DNA from 4 places in the Sporomusa intestinalis genome. Region 1 is predicted to be linked to each of the others. Evidence: riboswitches for the same ligand, from Rfam matches in the RefSeq annotation. Region 1 holds a riboswitch; each other region holds the start of a gene.
What was found. A riboswitch is a leader RNA that binds a small molecule or an ion and turns the genes downstream of it on or off. The one in region 1 is predicted to bind cobalamin.

Region 2: it holds a riboswitch for cobalamin, as region 1 does, so the genes downstream of both, cobT (nicotinate-nucleotide--dimethylbenzimidazole phosphoribosyltransferase) here and ACZ481_RS08305 (TonB-dependent receptor plug domain-containing protein) in region 1, are expected to answer to the same signal.
Region 3: it holds a riboswitch for cobalamin, as region 1 does, so the genes downstream of both, ACZ481_RS12535 (MATE family efflux transporter) here and ACZ481_RS08305 (TonB-dependent receptor plug domain-containing protein) in region 1, are expected to answer to the same signal.
Region 4: it holds a riboswitch for cobalamin, as region 1 does, so the genes downstream of both, ACZ481_RS13450 (OmpH/Skp family outer membrane protein) here and ACZ481_RS08305 (TonB-dependent receptor plug domain-containing protein) in region 1, are expected to answer to the same signal.

The regions. Positions count from the first base shown of each region.
Region 1 covers NZ_AP042390.1:1,839,871-1,845,598, reverse strand. Annotated here, with positions in the region: gene ACZ481_RS08320 (DUF438 domain-containing protein) at 1-300, opposite strand, end outside; gene ACZ481_RS08315 (DUF1858 domain-containing protein) at 450-662, shown strand; gene ACZ481_RS08310 (outer membrane beta-barrel protein) at 1,119-1,781, shown strand; gene ACZ481_RS08305 (TonB-dependent receptor plug domain-containing protein) at 1,992-3,959, opposite strand; cobalamin riboswitch at 4,222-4,405, opposite strand; gene rsgA (ribosome small subunit-dependent GTPase A) at 4,953-5,728, opposite strand, start outside.
Region 2 covers NZ_AP042390.1:4,812,918-4,818,645, forward strand. Annotated here, with positions in the region: gene ACZ481_RS22350 (nicotinate-nucleotide--dimethylbenzimidazole phosphoribosyltransferase) at 62-1,114, opposite strand; gene cobT (nicotinate-nucleotide--dimethylbenzimidazole phosphoribosyltransferase) at 1,095-2,147, opposite strand; cobalamin riboswitch at 2,252-2,443, opposite strand; gene ACZ481_RS22360 (UxaA family hydrolase) at 2,507-3,991, opposite strand; gene ACZ481_RS22365 (tagaturonate reductase) at 4,016-5,533, opposite strand; gene ACZ481_RS22370 (zinc-binding alcohol dehydrogenase family protein) at 5,556-5,728, opposite strand, start outside.
Region 3 covers NZ_AP042390.1:2,664,709-2,670,436, forward strand. Annotated here, with positions in the region: gene ACZ481_RS12520 (hypothetical protein) at 23-169, shown strand; gene ACZ481_RS12525 (MATE family efflux transporter) at 418-1,749, opposite strand; gene ACZ481_RS12530 (GNAT family N-acetyltransferase) at 2,034-2,543, opposite strand; gene ACZ481_RS12535 (MATE family efflux transporter) at 2,608-3,957, opposite strand; cobalamin riboswitch at 4,074-4,257, opposite strand; gene ACZ481_RS12540 (hypothetical protein) at 4,389-4,553, opposite strand; gene ACZ481_RS12545 (autotransporter outer membrane beta-barrel domain-containing protein) at 4,799-5,728, opposite strand, start outside.
Region 4 covers NZ_AP042390.1:2,859,336-2,865,063, forward strand. Annotated here, with positions in the region: gene ACZ481_RS13440 (TonB-dependent receptor domain-containing protein) at 1-1,647, opposite strand, end outside; gene ACZ481_RS13445 (hypothetical protein) at 1,721-3,163, opposite strand; gene ACZ481_RS13450 (OmpH/Skp family outer membrane protein) at 3,356-3,817, opposite strand; cobalamin riboswitch at 4,101-4,283, opposite strand; cobalamin riboswitch at 4,766-5,046, opposite strand; tRNA gene ACZ481_RS13455 (tRNA-Val) at 5,291-5,367, opposite strand; gene ACZ481_RS13460 (acyl-CoA dehydrogenase family protein) at 5,554-5,728, opposite strand, start outside.

The sequences.
Region 1 (5,728 bases):
ATTCTCATCCCGGTAAATATCCAGCGGGTGGCCCGGGGGAACTGCCTCATCCGGCTTGCCGCTGAGGGCTTCTTTGAATACTGCGGCGTGCACATCGCACAGGTTTTGAATTTCGCTAACTTCAATACCTTCATCAATCAGGCTTTGCTCAATCAGCGAAAGTTCCGCCGGCACCATATCCGCAGCTATGGCATCGAAACGGGGCTTAACTTCTGCCACCGATTTTCCCCGGTGTAAATCCAGCAGAATTTCCTTAATGACCTGCTTACGATATTCACGGTTGTTGATTAACTCACTCATCGAATACCTCCCCCGCTATGTTTATTTTGATGTCTGGCTGGAAAAAATATTCATTATCAATTACAATAGAAACAGCTAGGCTCGGACTGGCAGCGTTCCCTCCCCAGACCGGTTAGGCCTATATAAAATGAAAAGGACGTGACCCGGCGATGATTACCGCAGAGGATAAAATTGCCGACGTGCTGAAGCAATATCCGGGTCTGAAAGAGCAGTTGCTTAAGCGTTCGCCCAAATTTTCCAATTTGAATAATCCGCTAGTGTTCCGCACTGTGGCCCAATTTGCCAGAATTAAGGATGTGGCGAAAAATACAGGCGAGGACCTGACGGAATTTCTGGAGTTTTTAAATAAGCATAAGGATTAAATCAACCTGTGCGGGCTTTTTAAAGGCTCGTTCTTTTTGTATGCTACAGCAAACTTGTCGCAGTTATATTATATTTTATAATTCTGCTCTGGCCGTTTTTTTCCTTTTCGCCGCGATATGGTATGGAAAATTCAGTTAAGTTCACACCGCTCGCAATTAATGTTTGTTTTATAGAATACAAGGGCCGCCTCAAGGCAAAAAAATAACCGGCACAATAGCCGGGGGTATTAGACTTTCTTTAAGCGGCGTATATCGGTGTCAGGTCCCGCAGCTTTCTGAGAAAAATTGCCCTTAGCCGGGGAATAATACTTTTTATCAGGCGGCAAACGCCTTCCTTATTTACTTATCTTTGCTCAGAATAGTTTGAATTTTATTTATCTATTCCTTGTTCACGCCCCCCCGTACGTATATAATTAGAATATCAACTGGCTAAAACTTACAAAGGAGCTGTTTACCGTGAAAAAAATATTATTAGTCATCGCGATGTCAATGCTACTGTCATGTGCTGTCGCGTCCGCATCCCCTTATACCGATTTTGAAAGAGGCACCTCGTCCGCCGAAATCGGCATAATTCGCTCTGAGCTAAAAACATCCGATGGCGGTGGTTCAATTGACTGGGACAAAAAGACCAACTTGGATTTTGGCGTCACAACAGGTCTCAGTGACAAATTTGCCCTGCAGTATAAATACCAAAACTTAGATTCCAGTAGCACCTATTTGTACGGTTATACCGGCAAAGTGGACGGCAAAGTGCATGAACTCAATCTGCTATATAAATTAGATCCCCATGCTTACGCCTTTCTAGGCATACAACGGTTAAGCGGCGATTTAACTATATCGGGATCAGGGTCTGCCGACATTGATTCTACGACGGTTGCGCAAATTGGCGTTACGGGAGTTACCAAACTGTCGGACAAGCTTAACGGCTGGGGGACCATTGCGTTAGGCGATGACAATTATTCTTACGAGTTAGGTCTTGGGTATGGTCTCGCGGCAAACACAGACCTGAATTTGTTCTATCGTTATAAAAAATTCGACAACCTTGAGTTTAAAAACTCCGGTTATGAATTCGATGCCAAAAGCAAAGGCTTGGGCGTTAGCGTTACCTATAAATTCTGAGTTTAATATGCCAGTTGATAAAAGGAGGGGGAACCCCTCCTTTTTTCTACGCAGACAATGGGGGACGTCCAGACTGGCGAAAATAGCCTGACGTCCCCCATTGTCATACTGTTCATCACAAAGCCTTCCCGCCAAATTGCCGGAAGCTTGAATTTCTTATGGTGCACCCGACCGGAAGCGAACGTGTGCGGTCTTTTTTATTGCTTTAAATTAATACCTATGTTTATAACTTAATAAGTAGTTACAGGGGGTTGCATAATAATTAGTGCCTGTATGGCTTACAATATCATTTCTATCCAACAGATTATCTATAGCTAGGGAAACTTCGTTATCTTTGTCCATGCTGTAGGTGGAGCTTAGGCTGGTCAGAAAATATGGCTTTATTTTCATAGAAGGCGCAGCCGAGGGCGTGCCGACACGTTCTGTTAAATAGGTCCCGTTTAAGCTTGTACTCCATTTATCTTTTTGATAACTTACTCCGCCAGTCAACTGCCAGCGTCCATATTTTCTGTCCCAATACTCTTTGGCAGCAAGGTTATGACCTTCGGCTTTTACTTTAGGATTTCCATAATTAATTCCCCAGCTATACGACCACCCGTTTTCCCCGCTTATATCACAGGTTAACTCAACACCGGTGTTTTTAAAAGTTTCATTCTTATATTTTGATATACCAGTTGACGGCTCCCATGTTGCACTAATATTATCTTTAATATCAATATGATATACCGCAGCCTTCCAGCGATGACTGTCATCAGCTTTTTTCCAGCCAACTTCATAATTGGTGCCGGTTTGGGGCTTTAATTCCGGCGCCGGCAAAAGATTATAGGTGCTGCCGTACATTTGGTTAAAGGTAGGTAAAATGAACGACTGGCCAATACTGGCATATACCCTGTCCTTTTCACCTAATTTATGAATAAATTGTCCAGATGCGCTAAAATTACTATAATCTGCATCCTTGTCAGCACCGGCAGTCCAGGTTTCACGGGCACTTAAAATAAACGAATTTACAGCATTCAGCTTTTGTTCCCATTGTCCATACACACCAAAAACTTTTCTTTCCTGTTGCATATAGGTAGTCGCATTAGCTTGCTTAAAATATTCATTTTTATAATTAAAGCCAAAAACAGTATTGGTCCTATCATTTATCTGCCAATGCTTCTGGGCATCAAGCCCGTAAGTCCTGTCCTTTTGATCAGTCGCATCAAGCGATGGGCTCAGGACTCCTTTACTGGAATAATTGGTAAACCCTCTTGTAATAGGCTCGTTTTGATTATAATACAAACTGGCCTGCCAATTTTCCTCACTATATTTAAGCTGCGCTATATGGTACTTGTTGGTATAGGTTTTATCATTTTGCAAATCGCCGGCCTGAGCAGCATTGCTGTTTTTCCAATTGTCGCCAAACCATGTTTGATAGCCGTTTTCATTATCCATGTAATTATATAAAAACGCGAAATTATCAGCGAAATTATATTCTAAAAACACACTGTTTTTATCAGAACCCTTAAAGGTGCTGTCCCTATCCCCGGCAGCATCTTTATTGGTTTGAATCTTATCCAGTTTGCCCCATTTGTCTTTACTATAGCCAACATTTAATTTACCTAAATTAAATGTTGCATTATAATTGCGCTGTCCGAAATTACCAATACCTGCCGACACGGTATTTTCAAATTGCTTTTTCATAATAATATTTACAACGCCGCCCATGGCTTCGCTGCCATATAAAACAGCGCCGCCACCTTTTACTATTTCCACCCGTTCCACATTCTCGACCGGAATAGAATCCAAATAATATTTACCAGACATATTAATCGGGATTCCATTTATTAATACCAAGGTGCCATTGCTTACTCCGCGGATAGTAATTGAATTTGACATAGTGGAATAGGGATTCCCGTTAGGGCCATATGTAGTATAAGCAAGGCCGGCGACTTTTTGCAAAGCCATGTGTATATTCTCAGCACCAGTATTTTTTAAATCTTGATTCGTCAAAATGGTAGTGGATGCAGGAACATCAACATCTGCTTTCTCATAACGGGTAGCCGTTACTACTATCGAATCAAGTGTAAAATCCTCTACTGTTTCAGCAGCAAAAACGGCTGTGCCGCCCCCACAACATAAACCGGCAACAATGGCCGTCAGCAGCATACGGCTTTTCAGAACTGTTTTCTTTTTCATCAGCATTCTTCCTTTCAAGATAAAAAAATATCTAGTGACTATAACCGAATAAATTAAGGCCATTTGATGCCAGAAGAAAGGAGAAGTAAAAATGGGAAACTCCCGGTTATGGCAGCCGGGGGAGGGATTCTACAGCATTGATCCAAATAAAAACTCCTGGTCTAGGACCAGGAGTAAATGGACAAGCTGCGCAGACTCACGTAGGAACATTCCCAAGCAAGCAAACGCCAAATGCAATCTCCACCCATCACTCGTAGGTAAAACGGCGATCATCAGACAGGCAGTGCTCCTGGCTCTGGCTCATAGCTCTCCCGCACCTTCCCAAGACTCTTGTCCCAGTGGCATATCTTCGGGTTTGCTCCCCATTACAGTGGCGGGACCGCGTCGGTATTGCACCGGACTTCCCTATTAAGCCCTAAACGGGCACCTGACTTAGCGATATGTAATTCATATTAAGGTAAACCACTTAACTCATTATCCACCTCATCCTATTATTTGGGGCAAAATATGACAAGTATAGTTGCCTTTTGGAATCTATCTGTCAACATGCACCACTTACTCTGGTTTATAAGCGTAAACTATATACCGGTCATACAGTCAAGTCTTTTTTTCCAAGGCCAGAATCCGGTTGCTTGGTACGGATATCTATTGGCATACTACTAATAGCCTTTAATACACGCATATTCTCATTGACGTTCAGCATGACGCTAGTTCCTCTGCTCCTCGCTCCGTTAATCCTTTATCTTGCTGCTATAAATCAATTATAGTAGTTAGATTATTACAATGCACCCTACAAGGTAATTCGGAAACAAAAAAACGACACGGCAAAATCACCGTGTCGCTCTCACCTTAGCCCATTATGCTCCTCCTAAATTGTAGTTTTAGGATGGAGCAAGGCTATCTCACAGCATGTTTGTTATGCGATAAGCCTTTGCTCCGCATAACACCGACTCCAAATAATATAGGATGATAAGCCAATTTCCTTTCTTGATTTTACCTCTCCCGATTTTTACCTTTTGCAAACCTGCGGGCCTTCTTCATACCACCTACACTGCTAAACATTTCATTCAGCTTCGTAGTTTCAATTTGCTTGAAATTAAGCCCCTCGTATTTTGCCTCTTTCTTTAGTTTTTGATAGCTTAACAGCCTTTCGCCGGAAAGAGTACCGTGGCCAATCGCTTTTTGCACCGCACAACCCGGTTCGCTGGCGTGCGTACAATCATGGAATTTACACATAAACGCCAGTTCGTCAATATCGGCAAAGGTTTTAGACAGATTAGCACTTTCCAGGCCAAGCGCTCTCATTCCCGGCGTGTCAATGACTATGCCGCCATTTTTCAGCAGAATAAGCTCGCGCCTTGTGGTCGTGTGCTTCCCTTTATCGTCATTTCTAAGTCCTTTGGTATCCAGCTTATCTTCTCCAATTAAGCGATTGATAAGAGTAGACTTGCCAACGCCTGATGAACCGATAAACGCGATTGTTTGGCCTTCTTTAATATACCGCATTATCTGGAAATAGCCGTCCTCACGCATGGCCGTGGTAACAAGCACAGCGGCGCCAACGGCGACAGTATCCACTTCATGGAGTTTTTGTTCCACATCGTCAGATAAATCCGATTTAGTCAAAACGATAACGGGAACTGCTCCACTATCCCAGGCGATGGACAGATAGCGCTCCAACCTACGCAGATTAAAGTCGTTATTCAGCGACATACATATGAAAACCGTGTCGATATTACTCGCCACAACCTGCTCGTCGTTTGCTGTTC
Region 2 (5,728 bases), 2.6 Mb from region 1:
CCAGTTGCTGTTAGCTTACTTGACAACCACCCTGCCGCGGACGGTCCTGCTGGGCCGCCTGCTAATCTTTTACATCCTTAGTCTGCTTCAATGCCCCCGGACCGTCCTGCGCGACAGCGACCTCGGCCTCGCCAAAGGTTTTCATATCATTGATAACATGTTCCGAGGCCTTGACCAGCGACAGACCGAGAGCGGCGCCGATGCCCTCGCCCAAATCGATATCCAGCTTAAGATAGGCCGGTACCCCGCTCAGCGCCAGTGCAGCCTGATGCGCAGGTTCCACCGCAAAATGCGAGCCGATCAGATACGCTTTGACGGCCGGTGCCAGCCTGGTGGCAAGCAGTGCCGCCGCACTTGTGGCCAGGCCGTCCAGGACGACGGCGGCCCGGTGAGCGGCAGCCCCCAGAATGACGCCAGTCAGACCGGCGATGGCCAGGCTGCCGGTTTTGCTGACAACGTCCAGGGGATCGGCGGCATCAGGCCGGTTCACGGCTAAAGCCTGCTGCACAATCTCGGCCAGCGGACTGCCGGCTACCGTCAGGGCCTTGCCGCTGTAACAGGCAACCACCGCGATGCCCGGCGCCGTGCCGCCCAGCCCCATCTCCCCCAGCCCCAGCACGCTGGCTCCCTGGGCGGTCTCTGCGCAGGCAACGGCGATGCCCGCCTCGATGGCCTGAATCGCCTGCTGCCGCGTCATGGCCGGCCCCAGCGTAATATCGCCGGTGCCGTAAGCAACTTTTTTATGGCACAGCTGCGGCCAGTGCGTCAGTTCGGCCGCAACCCCGATATCCACCACCACCGGCCGGGCCTGGACATGGCCGGCAAACGTCGGCAGCGGCGACCGGCCGCGGCAATAGTCGGCAATCCGGCCGGCCGTTGTCTGGCCGGCGGCAGCCATCGCCGCGGCCACCCCGTTGTCGGCGGCCATGACAATGATGCTTTTCCCCAGGTTCCGGGGCCGGGGGCTGCCGGTAATGCCCGCCAGCTGACGGGCTATATGCTCAAAAGAATACAAACTGTTAAGAGGCTTGGTCAGGTTATCCAGCCGTAGCTGACATTTCTCCATCGCCGCGGCATCAAGGGGTTTAATTTGGCTAATCGTCTTTTCCAGCATTCGACTGACCTCCCAGGTTATTCAGCATGTTAACGGTCGCTGTCAGCATATCCACCACGACCGAGGCCCCAATCGCCTCGCCCAGGCGGACCCCCATATCCAGGCAGGCCTCCAGATTAAGGTGCCCCAGGGCAATGATATGGGCCGGTTCCCCGGACAGATGAGAGGCGAACATAAATTCCTTGCTCAGGGGATGGAGCGCGTTGGCGATCAAGGCCGCGGCCGTCGTATTCAGGCCGTCAATTACAACCGGGCAGCGGTTGGCGGCACAGCCCAGGACAACACCGGCCAAAGCCCCGATTTCAAAGCCCCCGACCTTGGACAACACATCAATGCCGTCGCCGGCGTCAGGCTGGTTCAGGGCCAAAGCCCGGCGGACAATATCGATCTTAACCTGCAGGCGGCTGTCTGATATCCCGGTGCCCCGGCCTGTCACCTGCTCCGGCGACAGGCCGGTAAAGGCCCCGACAATCGTGGCGCTGGCGGTTGTGTTGCCAATGCCCATCTCCCCCAGGCTGAAGCAGTTATAGCCCTGCCGGACCCGGTCATTGACGATGTCGATGCCTGTTTCGATTGCCTGTACGGCCTGCTCCCGGGTCATGGCCGGCCCCTCGGTAAAATCCTGCGTCCCATAGGCTATTTTCCGGTGCCACAACCCCGGTACATGCGACATATCGCCGGCCACGCCCATATCGACGACAACCATGTCGGCGCCGCAAAAATTAGCAAAGGCATTGGCGCTGCCGCCCTTTGAGATCAGATAATTGGCCGTCATATGAATAGTGGTTTCCACCGGATACGCGCTGATGCCCTGCCTGGCCACCCCGTGATCGGCCGAGGCCACCACCATGCAGGCCCGGGGAATGTCAGGCTGCAGCCGGCCGGTTATCACCGCATACTGCCGTACCATTTGCTCGAGACGGCCCAGACTGCCTGCCGGCCGCAGCAGCCTGTCCAGTTTTGCCTGTACCTGCTGCCCAATCGCCGGTGCCGGTGCCGTAATGCGCAATAACGTTTCTTGTAGCAAACTCATAATAACCCCCCATTTTTAGTACCTCTTGCTCTTTAACCATTCAGCTGGGGAAAAACAAAGGGCTTTTTTGGGTAGTCCCAAAAAAGCCCTCTTTTCCATGAAGGTGGTGTAACGGTATTAAGGCAGGTCTCCTGGCTCCCGGTTCATCAACACTTACGCCTTCCCCTTGCGAGTGGCATAGGTAAGGTCTTCCCGGTACAGTGGCGGGCCCGCGCCTATATATGGAAGCATTGCCTTCCATACTCGGACTTCCCTATTCTCCCCCGTCAGGGGGCACCTCAACCGTGCAATATATATAATATTCACCGTCATTATAGCAGACGCGCCGGAAGGGCGTCAATGATTAAAACCCAAATCCGCTACAAAGTGACACCGTTTTTAAAAATCGTAAGCTCCCGGAAGCCCATTTTTTCCGCCTGGGTCTGCCGGCCTGAGGCCACGGCCAGCACATAGTCGACAAACACATCGGCCAGCGGTTCCAGCTCCATGCCGGCGAGCAGCTGGCCGGCATCAAAATCCATCCAGTGGCGTTTTTTATTAAACAACTCGCTGTTTGTCGCCACCTTGACCGTCGGCACAACAGTCCCCAGCGGCGTGCCGCGGCCGGTGGTAAACAGGATCAGCTGGCAGCCGGCAGCCGCCAGCACCGTTGTCGCCACCCCGTCATTGCCGGGACCGCTTAACAGGTTCAGCCCCCTGGTCTTCACCTGCTCCCCATAGGCAAGGACATCGGCGACCTTGCCGGTACCGCCTTTTTGCGTACAGCCCAGCGATTTATCCTCAAGGCTGGAGATGCCGCCTTTTTTATTGCCTGGCGACGGGTTCTCATAGATTGTTTGGTTATGGGCGGCAAAATATTCTTTAAAGCCGTTAACCAGCCGCACGGTCTTTTCGAAAACCTCCCGGTTCGCGGCCCTGTTCATTAGAATCGTCTCGGCCCCGAACATTTCCGGCACTTCGCTTAATACGGTCGTGCCGCCCATGGCGGTCAGACGGTCGGAAAAAGCGCCGACCAGCGGGTTCGCGGTAATGCCGGAGAAGCCGTCCGAGCCGCCGCATTTAAGACCGACGATCAGCTCCGAGGCCGGGCAGGCCTGCCGGGAAAACTGCCGGGCGTAGCCGATGAGTTCGCCGATAAGCCGCACCCCTTCGGCAATTTCATCCTCAACCGCCTGGGCCTCCAGGAATTTCACCCGCTCCGGGTTGTAGCTGCCCAGCACCTTTTTGAATTCCCCGATATGGTTGTTCTCGCAGCCCAGCCCCAGCACCAGCACGGCGCCGGCATTGGGATGGGCAACCAGGTCGGCCAGAATTCGCTGGGTGGCCAGCTGGTCCTCGCCCATTTGCGAACAGCCGTAGGGATGCTTAAACTCAAAGATGCCGTCGATATTTTCCCTACTGCCATATTCCCGGGCTGCCTGCCGGGCGATCAGCTCGGCATTTTTGTTGACACAGCCGACGGTCGGCACAATCCAGATCTCGTTGCGGCTGCCGACTTTGCCGTCCGGCCGGCGGTAGCCCTGAAACATTTTTGCTGCCACCGGCTGCAGTTCGGTAAACTCGGGCTTATATTCATATTCCAGGATCTCTCCCAGGCCGGTGGTCAGGTTATGGGTATGGACCCACTCCCCGGCCCTGATATCGGCCGCGGCCAGGCCGATGGGAAAACCATATTTAATAATTTTCTCGCCGGCGCCAATATTGACGAGCGCAAGCTTGTGGCCCCTGTCCACAGCCCCGGCCGCCTTAAGGCGCCGGCCGCCGGCCGTTAATTCCTCGCCGGCGGCAACCGGGGCCAGGGCAACAGCCACATTGTCATTTGCATGAATTTGTAACAACGGCATTGCTATTCCTCCAACCCGCTTCCGCTACTCGACCAATTTGGCCACAGTATCCTGGATACCATGCTCGCAGATATCGTAAAGATAGGCTGTAACCATCGGCGTGAGGCCCGGAACCGTATTAAGATCAGTACCCCAGATGCCGGTATTGCCCAAAATCGCCCGGGCGACTTTGGCGGTGCTGGGGGCACTGCCGTCATAGTCCCGCCAGGCCGCAGCACAAAACTGGAGCGTCGGCAGATCATCCCTCATGCTAAACTCGCCGGCGGCGCGCCGGGCTTTCATGACCGAACCTTCCATGCGGCCGTCTTTGTATACGGAAATCAGGGCCGCCAGCGCAAATACCAGCTTCTCGGGCAGGTCGTCCCGCTGCCGGCAGTAGGCCAGCAGTGACGGCAGATTCCTGGTTTTAAACTTGGCGGACGAATTAAGCAGAATACTCAGCAGGTAATGTGTAATAAACGGGTTCTCAAACCGTTCAATCACACTGCCGGCGAACTCGCTCAGCATTTCCCGGTCAAGCTCGATCGACGGGACAATCTCGTCCCAGATAACCTGGCGGATAAACCGGCCCAGCACCGGATGATCCATCATCTCTTTAACTGCTTCCAGCCCGTACAGATAAGCCACCGGCACCGACGCGGTGTGGGCACCGTTCAGAATGCGGACCTTGCGGGTGCGATACGGCGACATATCGTTTGTCCAGATTACATTCAGCCCTGCCTGGGTAAACGGCAGACGCTCAGCCAATGCCGCCGGCCCTTCAATCACCCATAAATGGAATAATTCCCCCGCTGTCAGCAGCCGGTCACGATATCCCAGATATTGCTCCAGTTCCCCTGCTTCCTCCTTGGGGTAACCGGTGACAACCCGGTCCACCAGCGTATTGACAAACGTATTATGCGCGGACACCCAGGCGGCGAAGGCCGCCGGCAGGCCCCATTCCCGGGCCAGGCGCAGCACAATGGCCTGCAGCTGCTCGCCGTTGCGCTCGATCAGCTCGCAGGGCAGAATGACCAGGCCTTTGGCCGCATCCCCCTGAAAATGCTGAAAGCGGCGATACAGGTAGGCTGTCAGTTTGCCGGGAAAGGAAACAGGCGGCAAATGCTCGGGACGGTCAGCCGGATCATAAATAATGCCGGCTTCGGTTGTATTGGAAACGACAAACTCTATGTCCGGGTTCTCGGCACAGGCCAGGCAGGCCGCCCAGTCCGTGTAGGGATTGATCCCGCGGCTGACAGAGGTTATAATCTCTTTTTGCTCAACAATCCGGCCCGCCTGCAGGCCCCGCAGCAGCAGGGTATATAAACCGTCCTGCTCATTAATGGTGTCGGCCAGTCCTTCGGCAATCGGCTGTACCAGTACAATCCTGCCGTTGAATAAGCCCTGCCTGTTCAGCCGGTGAATCATCCAGTCAACAAAAGCCCGCAAAAAGTTGCCCTCGCCAAACTGGATCACCCGTTCCGGCAAATGGCTGGCGGCAAACACCTCCAGGCCGGCCGGCGGCTGCAGGTTGGCAAAAGTTGCTGCGTTTAATTGGTTCATCTTTTTCCCTCCCGCTATTAAATTAGAACAGGCCAATGACCTTAAGATATCTTTCCGGATGCTCGGAAATGTCCTTAACAGTAGCCGGAATCTCCTCTACCGGCACGGTTTTGGTAACAAGGGCCGCCACATCGACCTCTTTTTCGGCAATCAGGCGCAGGCTTTCCGGGAACAGGCCCACGCTGTTGCGGGAAC
Region 3 (5,728 bases), 820 kb from region 1:
GGTATTGTAAGGTGGTGATAAATTGATTATTGATTTTGATGAACAAAAATTTAGAAGCGAAGTTAAAAATATGGTTCGCCCCTTAGGATTAAATAAACGTCAGGTTGAAGAAATAATCAACCAGGCCTTAATTGCGATTCGTAAGGCAAGTAAACCTGCAAAACTGTAAATAGTGCCGGTAGTGGTTAGGCTGACATGCAAGTCAGCCTTTTTTATCCTGTAAAAAGTATAACTTTCCGTCTGGATAAGGGCAACAGCGGCTTCTGTCTTCGCTAAGGCTCGGCGCCAGCCGTATTTTCTTTACCCATCAGAATTATAAAATGCAAGACCATGATCTAAGGATAAGAAAATCTATATCCTAAAGGGCACAGGCGGCTGCTGCCGGCGTCTTGAAGACTTGGCGTAAGCCAAGTTGTTCTAATGTAACATCAGCTTTTTAAATCGATAAAACAAAAAAATGGAGCGAAGTACATAATCAATCAAATTTACCAGCCAAACGCCGGCAATACCCCAGTGGAAAAAAAAGCAGAGTACATAAATGCCGATGACGCGAATGATCCAGATGCCGGCAATTGTACTGTACATCGGACTTTTGGTATCGCCTGCCCCCTGCAGCGCTCCCGCTATAACCAGGCTTACGGCTGTAAACGGCTGGGCAAAAGCGTCAATCCGCAGCCCGATGGTCACCATATCGATCACCCTTTGATCACTGGTAAACAAGGCTCCCGCCAGAGAGGCGAAAATAAAATACAGAATGCCGACAAGCCCCATAAAGACGGCAGCAACGCCCATGATGACAATTCCGTAATGATAGGCGTCATTCTTACGGCCGGCACCAACATGATTGCCGACAATTGTTGTGGCGGCAACAGCAATGCCATAGCCTGGCAGGAAGGCAAACTGAGATATGATTCCGCCAAAAATAAAGGACGAGTAGGCATCTGTTCCCAGCCGGACAATCAAGCCGGCATAAAATAACTGTCCCAGCCGCATAATTAGCCTCTCGGCGACAGCCGGGCCGGATATCTGTAATAACGGCCGGATAAATTGGCCTGCCCAGCCCTGGGCTAAAGTAAAAGCGATTTTTGACTTTTGGATATAAACGTAAAGCGCCAATACGCCAGCCAGCCGCGCAATCGTTGTAGCCCAGGCGGCGCCGGCAATTCCCCAGCCGTTCCAGCCGCCAATACCAAAGATCAGCAGATAAGCCAGAATAATGTGCAGCAAATTTACCCACAGGCCGACCTTCAGCGGTGAGGTTGTGTCACTGGCACTGCGTAATATGCTGCCGAATATCGTCATGAGGGAAATCAGCACAGACGGGACGCCCACAATTTGAAAATACGTTATACCCGCCTGCAGGACTTCAGGCTCAGTTCCCATATAACGCAGCAAAGGTTCAGCAAACAGCAATGTGACAACACCAAAAAACAGACCTAAAATGATAGCAAGCCACGCTGACTGCCGGGCGATGGCTTTGGCCCGGCCGGCATCTCCGGCCCCGAGGCAGCGGGCAATCAGCGAGGAGGTGCCTATCCCCATCGCCATAAATACCGCAATATAAATGGCTACGATGGCATTGGTGACGCCGACGGCGGCAACTTCCTGCAAGCCGATTTTAGCAACAAACAGGGTATCAATAAAACCGACAATATTTAATAACAAGTTTTCGATTACCGTTGGCACAGCCAATGTCAATACTACCCGGACTTTCTCTTGCCACGTTTCGCTACTAACCGTATTAGACATTTGCAAATCTCCCGGCTACATAGTATCGTTCCAAACCCGACTTTGCTGTAATTTAACCGCCGTTTCCACCTGGTTTCAGACTTTGCTTTTTACTCATATCCCCCTATGGGGGATATTTCAATTAAAAAAATTATCCTGCTATTCAGGATTAGTGATAAGGTATACGGTGCTGTCTTTATCCGGCAGCAAGCTAACAATAAGCAGGAAACCATAAAGATGCTTTCTTACCGAAATAAGAACAGCATCTTTCCGGTTATAATACAGGCCTGTATTTTGCCTGGCGGTTATAATTGCTTTTCCATATGAACAATTTCAAAACTGCCGCCTTGGTCAAGGATAATTTCAAACCCCTGTTTCTGCCAAAAGTTAAAGCCTCCCGGCAAAAAGTGATGGGTGTGCAGATACAGCATTTTGTACCCGTGCTGCCGGCAAAAGTCAGTCATTAATCCGACAAGCTTTGAGCCAATTCCCTGGCGCCGTAAACCGGCGTCAATATAGCAGCGGCCCACTTCGGCCGTTGTGGGCAGATGGTAGCGGCCTTTGAGCAACTCGATTCTGTCATTGTAAGCACAAATCGCGGCCGAGCCGACAACGGTTCCCGCTGGCGTAAATACCGCCCACATATTGCAGTTTTCCGGTTCAAGGTAGGTTTTTCCCAGTCCCCAGACATCGTCAGTAATGGCTGCCTGACCTTCCTGGTGAAACAAATCCCGCAACTGTTTTAACAAAAAATCCTGTACAGCGGCTATGTCTTCAGACCGAATGGGACGAATTACTAAATTCTGCGTAGCCAAGCAAATACCCTCCCTATAGCGTTTAGTTGTTATATTCTTCCTGCAGGCCTGAGCTGCCTCCTTGTTAGGCTTTAGCCGTCAAGGCGGCGATTTTTCTGTTCAGTCCCGGCAGATAAATCCACAGGAAAAGCGACCGGCCCAGACTGAAAACGATAAATGCCAGCCAAATACCATGGTTGCCCAGGGTGGGAACGGCCAGCCACAGGGAAATGAAATACGTGATCAAAGAATATATCAGTGAATTACGAACAGGCGCGGCCGCCGTTGCCCCCACAAAAATCCCGTACAGCTCCAGCCCCCAGAAAGCAGCCAGCGGAAACAGGGCTATCCAGTAACTATACTGCAATGCAGCCTGCTGCACATCGGCGAGGGTTGTAAACATTTGAATCAGAGGAATTTTAAGCGCGATTGCTATTGCTGCCAGGACAACGGCCGTAGCGCCCCCCCAGATAGCTGTCAGCTTAACGGTCTTGACATAAAGAGCCTCATTCTTTTCGCCAATTGCCTGGCCAACCAGAACGGTACCGGCATTGGCAAAGCCGCTCAGGAAATAGGCCATTACAAAATGCAGTTGCAATAAAACGGCATTAGCCGCCAGAATGGTGTCCCCATACCGCAGGCCATAAGCAGCCAGGCAATCGTAAACAGTCAGCAGACAGGCTGTTCTGATAAATAGATCCCGGTTTACTTTCATCATCTGGACCAATGGCGCCGGATCAACAATCTTTTTTGCTGAAAGCTTTTCCAGTGTAATTGCCCTGCTTTTTAATAAAATAGCTGCACTCAGCAGGAACGCCGCAATCTCGGCAATCAGCGTTGCCGCAGCTACCCCGCCGGCAGCCCAGCCGAAGCCGCCGACAAACAGTACGGCTAGTACCATATTCAGCACATTCATAAAAACCTGCAAAGCCAGTGACAGCTTTACTTTCGCCATTCCCATCAGCCAGCCGACAATGACATAGTTGCCCAGCGTAAACGGCGCGCTCCAGATGCGGATATGATAATAGGCGGCGGCAATCTCGCCAACTGTCTCATTCGGCGCCAGCAGGGCAAAGGCGATTTGCTTTATCGGCCACTGGAGGGCAACAATTACCAGTCCGAGGCCAACAGCAATCAGCAGCGGCCTTAGCAACGCCAGTGCAACTGCCTGTTTATCACCGCTGCCACTGGCCTGGGCGCTAAATCCTGAAGTGCTGACCCGCAAAAAACCCAAGATCCAGTATAATGTGTTAAAAATAAGTACCGCGATAGAAACGCCGCCGATGTAGGCGGCTTGCGGAAGCCTGCCCATAATTGCCGTGTCGACAACTCCCAGCAGCGGTGTGGTTAAGGTGGCAATGGTCAAAGGTATGGCCAGAGCCATAAATTTTTTATGATCGTTCAGGCCAATCACAGTTGTTGTTTTTTCCCGCATTGGTGCTCCTTACTGTCGGTATAATCAAATAAATACCCCAATGCAGCGAATGCATTGGGGTAAAATAAGCACAATAAACTATTGCCCCAATCGCCTCCCTATCGTTCGCAGGTAATAACGGTGATTGAATATAGGCAGTTCTCCTGGCTCTGGATCATTGCTCCTCCAAACCTTCCCGAGACACAAGGTTTCAGTGGTATTTCTTGGAATCGCTCTCCCATTACAGTGGCGGGACCGCGCCGGCTTTCAACCGGACTTCCCTATTAAGCCCTCGCGGGCACCTATATCGTAGTTATGAAGTTTCATACTCGCAGCTTTTATCACAATCTGTAAGACACTTGCATAAAAAGTATTGCATAAAATGACCAAATCTGTCAAGAGATTGCACCGCGGTTATCCGTCTTGCCTATTTTACCGCTTCCTGTCTTGTTTCAGCAAAGGATAAAAACGATTAAGAGGGTTAGAACAATCAGAAGCACAACACCCACCCATACCTGCCAGCTTTCAAAATTATGAAAAGCTGCGAATCCATTTACAGCACCATGGGCTTTACGGCCGACATCATTAATCGTAGTTTTAATTTTTTCTATATCCATTTTACATACCTCCATATTATGTTATTTTATTATATTCACATTGGCGCAAAGCCGTTTGCAAAAGTTTAATTATTTTTCGGCATAACAAGCAGGCCTGCTATTTCTCCTGAATAGCAGGCCTGCTTGTTATGTCGTTGTGGGGCCAGGCTTCCCAGCCGCCGTTTAAGGTGTGTGGGCACTGTGATCATACCAGGCTGTGAAGCAGCCAGGCTGAAGTCGCCTTTTACCACGGATACAGATATTTATCAGAAGCTCCAGCGCAGGCCGGCGTCAACGCGCCAGTCGGTGTCGATATCGCTGCCGGTGCTCTTTTCCAGATTGGCATAGGCATAGGAATTATCGCTCACTTTGGCGCTGCCGCCCAGTTGGAAGACCGCCCAGCTGCCCCCCAGGTCCACCCGGCTGCTTTTGGCCTCTTCGGCTGTGAACCGGCTGCTGAAGTCCCCGCTGAATTCATGCGCCAAAAAGGCTTTGGCATAGATGCTGGTGGTGGCTGTCAGGTGCCCGACGCCGACCCCGATCCGGCCAACCAGGCTGGTAAAGCCGTCCTGGCTGATGTTCATGGTCCGGTAGTTGCCGTCCCCGTCTTTTACATCGCTGGTGGCGGTATAGTCTTTGCCCTGCAGCCGGCCCCAGCTCAACTGCAGCTGCGGCTCAACATACAGGCCGTTGCCGTGTTCGAGGCGCCGGCCGTATTCGGCGCTCACCGACAGGCCGTTTGTTTTGTAGTCGCCTGCCACTTTATGGCCCATTTCGTTATAGACGGTGAAGTCATTTTTCACCTGGCCGCCTTTTACGACGATGTCGGTGTAGTGCCCTTTACCGCCCAGCCAGCTGCCGTACAGGGACAGGCTGGTCGCCGTATTGTCGCCTTTGCCGCCCAGGATATAGTCGCTTTCCCCGTCGTTGTGGCTTACGGCCGCACCCAGGCGCCAGCCGTTGTCTGTCTCTTTGTCATAGCCGAGCTGGACAGCCTTATAGCTGGTGCTGTAGCGGGTATTGCCCTGATCGTATTTGTTTTTGCCGGCATAGACGCTGGCCCAGATGCCGCCGGCGTCCGGCGCCAGGCGCAGTTCTCCCAGGCGTTTTTGCATATCGTTATTTTCCGCCCGCCACAGCAGGGCCGACGACACCATGGCCGATTTGGTGCCGCTCATGATCATGGTTTCGTACTG
Region 4 (5,728 bases), 1.0 Mb from region 1:
GCCGCCGTCTTTGAAGTCGTGGTTAACGGCAGCTTTGGCATACAGCACGCCGCGCTTGCCGCCGCTGCCAAAGTGCCGGCCGGCGGTGACGCCAAGACGGCCGGTAAGCATGTCCACCTGCTCCTGACGATACCGCATGCCGTTGTCCTGCATATAGCTGTAGCTTTTCATCGTGCCATAGGTCAGGCCGGCCTGGGGTTCCAGATACCAGCCGTTAGGCAGTTCCTTTTGGAAGCCGTAGCGGAGACCGGCGCCATAGGTCCAGGTGCTGTAATCGTTGTTATACAAATTATCATCCGAGTCGGAGAATTTGTATTTGTTGCTCAGTTTAGAACCCCGGACGGTAAAATCAAAATAATGCCCTTTGTCGCCCTGCCAGGCGGTATAAAGGCCGATACCCTTGCTCTCCAGATCGCCGTGGGCGCGGCTGTACAGTCCGTCGTCCGTCTGATGAAAATTAGCATCCGCGTTTAACATACTAAGAAAAAGTCCGGTATGTAGCCTGCCTCCGTAAAAATCCCTTTCACGCTGTTTGTCGTAGCCGACCTGAATGCCGTTGTAGCTCTGGTCAAAGTCGGAACCGTAGGCGCCGGCAAAATCATACTTGCCGCGCCAGATTTGGCCCCAAGCCCCATCGGCCCCTTCGCTCTGCCCGAGCCGGTTGGCCGCCCGCAATTCCTCGCCCCGCTTCCAGAATAGACCGTCTTCCATCCGCCACAGATTGCGCATGGAAAGCTGGGCGTTAGCCGCGCTGAATACGCCCTGGGAAACCAGATCGCTGCGGATGGCGGCCCAATTCAAACCATAGCTTTGTTTATAGTTTCCCGCACTGCCCGATACCTCGCTTGCCGTTAAGGTCGGAGTAAATAAGTATTTGTTCAGCGAACTGTCTATATAACTGCTTTCTCCCGTAAATGTGAAGTCGCCGCTCTCAATCTTGGCTTTTACCTCGTCACTGATCGCACTCAGAGTAATGACGGCACCAGACGTTGAACCCTGCAGCATAGGCTTTACGCCAGCGGCAAGGTCGGGGCCGCCAAAGCTTTTATTATAGCGGATCTGCACCTTGACGTCGACCGCATCGTCCCCTAATTGCGGATTCTTAAACAAGAACCTATCGGTTAAAGCGCCGCTGGCAATGTCTGGGTGACTGTACATATTAACCCGTAGAATTGCCCCGTCGTGAAAAACCGTTTTCACTGAATTTGCAGTGTCGGCCTTCAACATTCGAATAAGCTGGTTAGACGTCCAGTCGTTGGCTGGATAATTCTCGGGTCCATACTTATAGGACAGGTCAAGGACTGCGTCTTTTTCCAGTGTCAATGTTCCTTCGACATTAATAAGATTATTACTATCCAGCGGCTGCCAAATCCCGCCGCTTTGAATGGTAATATTGGTATATTTCGTCGCACTACTCTCCCCGTTCCCGGTTGCTGCATTGAAGTAAGTTCGCCAGGTTTCGCCACTGGCAATCGTAAACCCAGTCGGATTGTTCACTTTGATATTGGGATGGGTGACGTTGGCCTCATCATATAACCGCAGTGCCGCATGAGCCGGCGTGGCATAAAGCAAGGCGGCCGATACACAGGCCGCCAGGAGCGCTCTTTTTTTCTGCGCCCCGCCGGATTGTTTCTTTCGTTTCTGCAAAAATTTTCTCTCCCCACTATGAAAATTCAAAATTGTGGAGGGGAACTGCTTCCCCTCCACGAGAAACCTTGGGTTATTTTTTGGCTTTGGCTGCGGCTACTTCTTTTAAGAATTTTTCCCGTTCGATCAACGCCGCCGGCGAGTTGGAGGCAAACGCCGGCGCGACATAGCCCTTCAAGGCTCGCGGCGCAGCCACTTCGTCTTCGTAAATGGTCACGAAATTGAGGCCGGGGAAATCCGACCCGCCGGTAAACGTGGTGAGATCGGCAAGTGTGGCAGCGGCGACTTGGCCGCCGGAATTGTAGATAGCCAAATCTTCGCCTCGGACAAACCAGGTGTTCGCATTGCTTTCCGAATACAGCAAACCCCAGAGGTAGCCGCCGTCGGTTGTAGCTTGCACCGGTATTGGAACAATACTCGAAATCAGCGCCCCGCCGGCCCCGAGAACTGTGCTCAAATCGGTCTGATACAGCCGGTAGCTAAAGGCAGCAAAGCCAGCAGTAAACTTTCCGGTAAGAATATAGGCGTCATTCCCGTCAGCGCTGAAGGTCAGCGCCCGGAAATCGAACCGGTCAGTTTCATTATCTGGATCGGTATTATTAGGAGCCGCTACGAGCAGGTCAGTGACCGCCAGCGTGCTTGGATCAACCCTCTGGATACGGGAACCGGGGTTCCAATTAAAGGGATAATTCGGCGGATAGGCCTGATCCAACTGCGGGCCGCCAACGGCAGTCAGGATGAGATGGTCGTCCGTACCATCGTTATAGGCCTGGATGCTGAAGGCATTTTGAGCCGCTCCGCCGCTTGTTGACGAGCCATAGGGGCCGTTAACGGCTACCGGTGGGCTGCTGAGCGCAAGATCCAGTTGTACTATCGTGCTGTTCAGGTAGTTGGCGCTAGGCGCGCCGGCCGTCAGGTTCGTGCCGCTATTGAATACAGCATAGACATAGTCGCCGATGATATCCAGATCGACGCCGTAGGTTTGGTTGCTGCCGACCGTCAGCGCCGGGAATTGATAATAGCCAGTCTGCGGCGTATAGGTATCGCCGTTCGGACCGTTGCTGCGCACGCGGAAGACAAGTCTGTTGTCATAGTCGATGCAATAAATATCGACTGTCGTGGCATTAATTCTTCTGGTTTTGAGGGCATAGGGATTGGTAACGCTTACGGTGCCGTCCGTCAGTACGACAGGCCCGGCCACGGGGTTGTTCCAGACAAAAGGAGTAGTATTATCGGCATCGGCTTCATAGACCAGCCAGTTGCAAACGGCGACGCCGCTTGCCCATGAGATGGAAGCCACTGCGGCCCGGTTGAGTCCGGCGCCGTTTTCGAAATATAATGGTTTGGGATCAGAACCGATGAAAGGACTGCCCCCGGCATTGGTATAGGTCGTTCTTACTCCTTTATGCACGAGGATGGCAGGAGGCGGACTGGGATTGGGATATGTGGCAGTGCCGACATCGCCTCTGGGAGTACCGGTATAAGTATACGTTCCATACATTACCTTACTAGCCATAAGTTTTCACTCTCCCATTTTTTACTGTTTACCGTATGACCGTCAACAGCTGGCGGGCTGCTGAGGTCTTTTTCTTAGTGCTCACGAAAAAAACCGCACCTCCTTGTTAGATTTCCTTATCGCAGCCTGCCGAACGCCGTCATCGCGCCCGGGCAGGACGAACAGGCTGAGTTACGCCGTCGCCGCTGCTGCTTATTGTTGTACCTTGGTTATTACGTCGGCGGTAATGTCGATACCGCCGTAGATCACATTTGCTGCGTCAATCACTACGGTCAGGCCTTTGGCTTTTGCAACGGCCTCAATTGATTCTTCGATCTTGTCGCCCACCGGTTTCATCAGTTCGTCTTCCCGCTGGGCCTGCTGGCGGGACAGCTTGTCACTGTAGGCCTGTTTGTCGGCCGGCGCCAGGTCTTTGGCGTTGGTGTCATAGTCTTGCTGGGCCTCGGCCCGCAGGCGCTGGATGCGCTGCATCAGGTCCTCAATGCCGGGGTAGGCGGCGAAAACCTGCTGGCGGTTGATATAGCCGACGGTTTGTTCGGTCTTGGCTTTGGCTTTGGTCCTGGCTTTGGCGGCCAGCGCCGGCGCGGGAGCTAACAGTCCGGCCAGAAAGCAGGCGGCAATAAGCAGGGCTAAGATTGCGCGTGTTTTGTTCATGGGTTGTATCCTCATCTAATCTCTAAATTTGTTTGTACAAGCCAGGCTTGTACGCCGGCTGTCCTGTACCATAGGGCCGGACAATCCAGCAGCTAAATAACAATAAAGAAAACACGGCTTGCGCCGAGCCTGTGGCGAAAGCGGAAGCCGATGTTGCCCTTATCCAGGGAAAGTTAACCTTTCTGTCAGGATAAAAAGACTCCCTTAGCGGGAGTGCTACGCTGACCGGCCGCAATGGGACCCCGGTTCCACGTAATCTCCTCCCTGTCGCTCGCAGGTACTATAGGCGATTGCTGGATAAGGCAGGTCTCCTGACTCCGGGTCATTGCTGGCTGCGCCTTCCCCAAGCAGTTGCTTAAGTGGCTCTGTCTGCAGTTCGCTCCCCGTTACAGTGGCGGGACCGTGCCGGTGTTTCACCGGTCTTCCCTTTTAAGCCCCGCAGGGCACCTATCCCACATAATGATGTTGTTCGTTGCAGCCTATGCAAACTGGCCGCAGAATATGACTGCCGGTTTTGACTGATATCGCTGTCCGGCTGCTTCCCTGTACCTCCTTTGTTCGCTACCTGTTGTAGGCTGGGCCGGTAAATAGCCAGGGCTTACGACGGCCGGCGTTGGCATGATAGCCGCCGTAAGCTGCCCTGCTGTTGCCGCAGGTCTGGCAAAGATGTCCGTACAGGCAGTTCTCCCGGCAGGCGGACTACCTGTACGCACTATGACAATAATTGCCGTTTGGTACGGCAATTATGATACAACTGTGTCGTAACGCAACATGGCTGGGTGCGAAAAATCCGTTATCCCTTCACAAGTTTTCTATTGTATGTTCACAATGGCAAATAAAAAGAAGCCTCCTGTGATAACAACACGTAAGGAAGGCTTCTGCTTGTAGCCCGGAAAAAACTGCCGGCACAAAACACGCACTAATCCCCTCCCTATCGCTCGCAGGTCAACGGTGATTGTCATGCAGGCAGTTCTCCTGGCTCTGGGTCATCGCTCCACCAAACCTTCCCACGACAGAGACGTCGTACCGTCGACACATATGTGTTCGGCACTAGCCTCCTTTAGAGGCGTCGCACCGTCAACTCGTGCGTGTTCGGCACTAGCCTCTTTTTGAGGCGTCGCAGTGGTATAAAACATGGCTTTGCTCCCCATTACAGTGGCGGGACCGCGCCGGCTTCCAACCGGCTTTTCTATAAAGCCCTTGCGGGCACCTGCATCTTATTGTATTTATTTTTGTTTTAAGTAGTGTGATTTCCTAATTCTGACAATACCACTTTTGTAATGTTTTGTCAATAGGTTTTTTAGACAGGTACTCTTGCGGCAAGCGGCAGTTTCCGCTTGCCTGCCCCCGCCCGGACGGGCTATAATAGCCTTAGGGTGGTGAACGGATGGAAGCATTATTGCAACAGATCCTGGGCGAGATGAAAGAGCTAAAATAAAAAGCTCCCGATCTCTCGGCAGCTTTTGCATTCCCTGGTGGGATTAACTGGACTCGAACCAGTGACCCCTACGATGTCAACGTAGTACTCTAACCAACTGAGCTATAATCCCGTAGCACATAACATATTATAGTAAGATTGCAGGCAAAAGTCAAGCATTAATTAGGCCTTAATTTTGTCCGGCCAGAAACAGGCAAACGCTACTGGCGCAGTGGCGTTTTGTTGAGACATAAGAACGACGATACCCTAACGGGCATCGTCCTATAGGACTTGGCTTGTGCCAAGTCCTTTCTTATTTTTAGTACAGGATGTTATTGGCAATAACCAGGCGCTGAATTTGGTTGGTGCCTTCGTAAATCTGCATAATCTTAGCGTCGCGCATGTATTTTTCCGCCGGGTATTCCTTGGAATAGCCATAGCCCCCCAGCACCTGGACCGCGTCAGTGGTCACCTTCATGGCGGTGTCGGCAGCA